Regions from separate parts of the Bacillus sp. LQ01 genome, predicted to be linked through region 2. Evidence: a T-box and tRNA genes for the amino acid it is inferred to sense, from the RefSeq annotation. Region 2 holds a T-box; the other holds one or more tRNA genes.
The links. The T-box of region 2 lies ahead of argS (arginine--tRNA ligase). A T-box ahead of a tRNA ligase gene usually reads a tRNA of that ligase, here a tRNA-Arg.
Positions count from the first base shown of each region.

Region 1 (3,187 bases), on a different contig from region 2:
GATATGCATTTGTTCTCTATACTTCGCCACTGTTCTTCGAGAAATAACAATTTCATGCTCTTCTTCTAATAATTTTGAAATCTTTTGATCTGAAAGTGGCTTTTTCTTATCCTCTGCCCCAATTAGCGTTTGAATAAATTGTTTTACACGTTTTGTAGAAACTGCTTCATCTTCAGTCGTCGAAACGGCATTGCTAAAGAACGATTTCATCTCAAATAAACCGTGCGGTGTTTGCACATATTTATTTCGCGTCGCACGACTAATTGTCGATTCATGCACACTTAACTCTTCCGCTACCTCTTTTAAAGCGAGAGGTCTTAAATACTCTGGACCTTTCCAGAAGAAATCACGTTGTTTTTCCATAATAATAGTCATTACTTGCAGCAATGTCTGTTTTCTCTGCTTCAAACTGCGCATAATCCACTGCACATGCTGATACTTTTCTGATACGTAAGATGCTACTTCACTTTCACTATTATTAAGAAGCGCACTATATTCAGAATGAATTTCAATTCTCGGCATATTTCTCTCATTCATTTGTAAAACGAGGCGATCGCCATCTTTTTTCACCGCCATATCAGGTACAATGTAAAGTGGTTTATCTGAAGAAAACGCAAGACCTGGTTTTGGTTGTAATGACGTTATACAATTTACCGCACTCTGCAATTCCTCATTACTACACTTCAACACTTGAACGAGCTTTCGCCAATCTTTCTTCACAAAATAAGCGAAATGATCTTCTACAACCTCTTCTGCTAATCCATTACGTCTTTGTAAGCGCTTCAATTGTAAGGTTAAACATTCCTGAATATTACGCGCCCCTACCCCTGCTGGCTCCAGTGATTGGACAAGCTCTACAGAACGGTCGACTACATGAATATGTGCAGAAAGGAGCTCTGCTAACTCTTCATTCGTTTCTTGTAAATATCCATTTCCATCCATGTTCATAATAATGAAAGAAGCTACTTTTCGCTCTTCTTCATCTATTTTATAATACTGTATTTGATTTAATAAATGTTGCTGAATCGTTGTAGAATCCACACTGTAGATCTCCATCTGATTCTCGACTTGTTTGCTGGTACTTTTACTGTTGTTAGAGCTCTTTTTCTTCTCCCTCTCAAAACCACCTAACTCAATAAGGGGATTCTCTAACGATTGCTCATACAAAAACTCCGATAATTCTTGTACATTATACTGGAGCATTGTAATCGCTTGCCTTAACTCTTGTGTCATTGCCAAACGTAAGCTTTGTTCTTGTAAAAGACTTGCCTTCAAACTAATCTCCCCCTTGTTTCTATTGTACAATAAGTTTGGTAAAAGGAGAATCCTCACGCAGACACCCATTCCAAAATATTATTAATTTATATGTATTAATGAGATTTACAACTTACAACCGAAATTTGAATAATATTGAAAGAAAATAATAAAATTAAAAATTATTATCAAGTACTAATAGTAAATCTTATTACTAGATATAACAAGAGGTAAATAAAAAAAGTCCTAACCTACAAAACGTAAGTTAGGACTTTTTGACGCGCCCAGAGGGATTCGAACCCCCGGCAGACGTGGTACCGGAAACCACCGCTCTATCCGACTGAGCTATGGGCGCATGATTATAGAAAACACTTCATTTTCTTCTCATAATAATAGCAATAAAATCCATCTAAATCAATAAAAATATCCCCGTAATACCTTATGCATCTTAGCTAAAAGCATATAAAATCCATTCCACCCCTAAATTTTCCAATCATAAATTCTCCCCAACTCACAAATTATAATCTTTGAATTGATATTCCAAAGGGGGCTTCATTCAATGACTGTAATTACAAAATTAAAGCAGACTGTTTCTGGATTAAAAAGCGCACAAGCTAGCTTAGAGGGATTCGCTCTTGATACGGATAACCAACAAGCTAAGCAACTTTTCCAAACAGCTGCGCAGCAAACACAAACGATTATCGATTCTTTAAACCCACGTGTTGAAGAAGTCCAACAAGAAGAACCACAATACTCACAGCAATAACGAATCAGTCTTGCTGTGAAATAGAAAAAGGATGATATGCAGTCATCCTTTTTCTATCACATTACATATTGCAATAGAAATGGAATGATGATTATGCGAAAGATTGGACTTATAACCGCGTTATTTATACTTCTATTTAGTTCTTTTACCGGTTGTGATCATAGCCCATTAGATAAAAAGGTAAAGAAAGAAGAAACAAAACGAACAGAAAAAGAAAAGGGTCCAAAATTAACAAAGATGAGTACAGAATCCTTTAATCAATCTATATCGCAAGGAGCTAAGAAAAAGGCCCTCGCTATGGATGAAATTATAAAAAGCGCAGCAGTGAATTCAAATTTAGATCTCTACATAGCGGTTATACCTGAGCATCATGAAAGGTTTGGATTAAAACCTTTGCGCAAGAAACTTCAAAAGCAACTAAGTGATGAATATCCTACTTTCGATGTTCGTGTTAGTACAGATAAAAAAATCTTTATGTTACTCGAAAAGCTTGCAAACAAAATTAAGAAAAAAGAAGTATCGAAAGATGAGATCAAAAAACAGTTAAAGCTAATCGGATCAGAAATGGAATCTAACACTTAACGCTTTCGAATAGAAAAGGAAGGATTGCAATGTCAAGTAAAGATAAAAACTTAACCCCTGTACAACAGGAATACAAAAAATTTGAGCAAGAACGCGAACCGAAACGCCCTGTTCTAAAAAATTGTTTAAAGGCCTTTTTCGTTGGTGGTTTTATCTGCCTAATCGGGCAACTGATATCAACTTTTTATATTACGTATTTCGATTTTACCGAACGCTCAGCAGGAAATCCAACAGTCGCAACTCTTATTTTTATCTCAATGTTGCTAACCGGATTCGGTGTATACGATCGTCTCGGTCAGTTTGCAGGCGCTGGAACAGCTGTACCTGTCACTGGATTTGGTAACTCTGTTATCTCCGCGTGTATTGAACACCGAACGGAAGGTTTTGTACTCGGTGTCGGCGGTAATATGTTTAAACTAGCTGGTTCTGTTATTTTATTTGGTGTATTTTCCGCTTTCGTCATCGCACTTATTAAAACTATTCTCGTTCAATGGGGAGGGCTATAAATGTTACAAGGACACCGAACGTGGGTATTTGAAAACAAACCAGTCATTATTTCAACAGGGGTTGTCGGTGGACCATTTG
Region 1 is NZ_JBYEZL010000003.1:204,337-207,523, forward strand. Features, by position in the region: gene rpoN (RNA polymerase factor sigma-54) at 1-1,275, opposite strand, end outside; tRNA gene AC22L0_RS21715 (tRNA-Arg) at 1,534-1,609, opposite strand; gene AC22L0_RS21720 (DUF1657 domain-containing protein) at 1,814-2,020, shown strand; gene AC22L0_RS21725 (YhcN/YlaJ family sporulation lipoprotein) at 2,114-2,602, shown strand; gene spoVAC (stage V sporulation protein AC) at 2,632-3,108, shown strand; gene spoVAD (stage V sporulation protein AD) at 3,109-3,187, shown strand, end outside.
Region 1: it has a tRNA-Arg gene. The T-box ahead of argS (arginine--tRNA ligase) is inferred to sense a tRNA for this amino acid. The anticodon was not compared.

Region 2 (3,187 bases):
CTGCAAAAATGCGTGAATACTTCGGAGAAATTCCTCCATCTTCACCATCTATGGCATTATTAAAAGGAAAAGAAGTTGTTCACTTCATTCACCGTCATGAAATTGAAGGTGCAACTATGGACGAAATTATTACGAACTTAGAACAAGCTTTCGAAAAGAATTGCTAAAGAAGGGGGAGAGTAAATCTCCCTCTTTTCTTTATATAGAGGTGAAACCATGATCGTAACAACAGCAGGAAGAACGAACAAAGAAATGACAGATTATGCAAACGAGGTAGCAGCAGAATTAAATGCTTCTTTCGTTAAACGTAATGACATACCAGTACATAAGCTACATGAGCAGTATGAACAAGATGTGCTTGTCGTAGGGAAGAACCGATTAGCTATTTATCCAAAAGGTACGGAAGAATCGTTTTTCTTTCATCCGAACTCAGCGATGTTTCGTGTGAAAAGGTTAATGCGTGGAGAACACGATCCGTTTGTACAAGCCACGCAATTAGAGAGAGGAATGACAGTGTTAGATTGTACGCTCGGGATGGCATCAGATAGTATTGTAGCTAGTTATGTTGTTGGTGAAAGCGGAAAAGTAACAGGACTTGAAGGCAATGAGTATATGGCTTATATTATGGAAAATGGTTTGAAAACATGGTCTTCATCCGTTTCTGAAATTGATGAAGCAATGCAAAGAATTCAAGTAAAGAAAACGGAGCATTTTTCATTTTTAGCGCAATGTGAAGACAATAGTTACGATGTCGTTTACCTTGATCCGATGTTTGAAGAAACTGTCATAGAATCCGACGGAATTAAAGGATTAAAACACTTCGCTTTGTATCATGATATTACTGACGAAACAATTGCGGAGGCAAAACGAGTGGCGAGAAAACGTGTCGTTTTAAAAGATCATTTTCGTAGTTCTAGATTTGAAAAACACAATTTTTATGTATACAAAAGAAAAAGTGCTAAGTTTCACTTTGGTGTAATTGACCCTTGCTAATTGTTTGAAAAGATGTATAATAAGCAATAATTAATTAAATATACTGTCTGTGATGAAGAGAGTAGTCTTTTTTAGAAGGAAAGCGAGCTAGGGATGGTGTGAGCCTAGTACGGAAGAAAAAGATGAAGCGCACTTCGGAGATGCTTCTTGAACGAATAGTAGAGAAAGCCGAGGCCCCCTGTCCTCGTTATAAACGGGAAAGTGGTTCGTAACGAACAACAAGGGTGGTACCACGGGTTAAAACTCGTCTCTTTTTTAGAGACGAGTTTTTTGTGTTTTAAAAAATAAGGAGGTTGTATCATGGATTATAAAATGCAGTTTGTGGAAAGTTTATCTAATATTTTCACGAATGAATTAACGCAAAAACAAATTTTAGATTTAATTGAAACACCGAAACAAGATGAATTTGGAGATGCAGCGTTCCCATGCTTTTCATTAGCGAAGCAATATAAAAAAGCACCAGCTCTTATCGCAAAGGAAGTTGCTGAGAAATTAAATAATCCGTTTTTTACGAAAGTAGAAGCCGTTGGTCCTTATGTAAATGTATTTTTCAATCGTGAAACTGTAAGTGATGCAGTATTAAAAACAGTTTTAGCGGAGAAAGAAGAGTTCGGTCAAAACCACTTTGGCTGTGAAAAAACAGTAGTAATTGATTATTCCTCTCCTAATATCGCGAAACCTTTTTCGATGGGGCATTTACGTTCTACAATGATAGGAAATTCGCTGAAACATATCGCTGAAAAATGTGGTTATGAAGTTGTAGGGATTAATTATATAGGAGATTGGGGAACACAGTTTGGAAAGTTAATTACGGCTTATAAAAAATGGGGAAATGAAGCAGTAGTTAAAGAAGATCCAATACGTGAGCTATTTAAGTTATATGTCCAATTCCATGAAGAGGTAAAAGACGACGAAGAACTAGAAGAAGAAGGACGTGCTTGGTTTAAGAAATTAGAAGAAGGTGATGAAGAAGCGGTAGAGCTTTGGAATTGGTTCCGTCATGAGTCCCTTAAAGAATTTTCTCGCATTTATGAACTTCTCGGTGTAGAATTTACTAATTTTCAGGGAGAAGCATTTTATAATAATTTAATGGAAGATTTTATTGGGATTTTAGAAGAACATGAGTTGCTTGAAGAATCAGAAGGTGCATTAGTCGTTAATTTAGAAGAAGAAGGAATGCCGCCTTGTTTAATTAGAAAATCAGATGGTGCGACGATTTATGCAACGCGTGACTTAACGGCAGCTTTATATCGTCAAAACACTTATGGGTTTGATAAAGCGCTATATGTTGTTGGTCCAGAACAAAGCTTACATTTCAATCAATTTTTCACCGTATTAAAAAAACTTGGCTATACTTGGGTTGATGGTATGGAACACGTACCGTTTGGCTTCATTTTAAAAGATGGTAAGAAAATGTCGACACGTAAAGGAAGAGTTATTTTACTTGAAGAAGTACTCGAAGAAGCAATCGAACTTGCAAAACAAAATATTGAAGAGAAAAATCCAAACTTAAAACAGAAAGAAGAAGTAGCAAAGCAAGTCGGTGTTGGTGCAGTCATCTTCCACGATTTAAAAAATGAGCGTATGCATAATATCGAATTCTCATTAGAAAATATGCTGAAATTTGAAGGAGAAACAGGACCTTACGTACAGTACACACATGCACGTGCTTGCTCTATTTTAAGAAAAGAAAGTGTAGAATTTGAAACATGTACGTTTTCTTTAAAAGATGATTATAGCTGGAGTGTCGTAAAATTACTTAATGAATTCCCTCAAGTAATTGAAGCAGCTTTCAATAAAAATGAGCCATCTATTATTTCGAAATATATATTAGATGTAGCACAATCATTCAATAAATATTACGGTAATGTTCGTATATTAGAAGAGAGCGAAGAAAAAGACAGCAGACTCGCATTGGTTTATGCTGTGACGGTTGTATTAAAAGAAGGATTACGTTTACTTGGGGTGGAGGCACCTGAGGAGATGTAACATAGTAGTAAACTGACAAACTGGGTCTAGTATAAACCTGGTTTGTTTTTTTATTGGATATATATTTTTTTTGCAAAATCAATTAAAATCTTTTTAGAGAGGGTGATTCATATTGATTCGAACTTTTATTTTACAAATTCCTTGTCATAGAAGATTAGATAGGAGTTTTTTTAAACTACAAAAGTACATACCTTTATGTGCGCGT
Region 2 is NZ_JBYEZL010000001.1:1,303,820-1,307,006, forward strand. Features, by position in the region: gene AC22L0_RS06925 (BrxA/BrxB family bacilliredoxin) at 1-167, shown strand, start outside; gene AC22L0_RS06930 (class I SAM-dependent methyltransferase) at 217-993, shown strand; T-box leader at 1,034-1,248, shown strand; gene argS (arginine--tRNA ligase) at 1,294-2,982, shown strand; gene AC22L0_RS06940 (DUF2085 domain-containing protein) at 3,095-3,187, shown strand, end outside.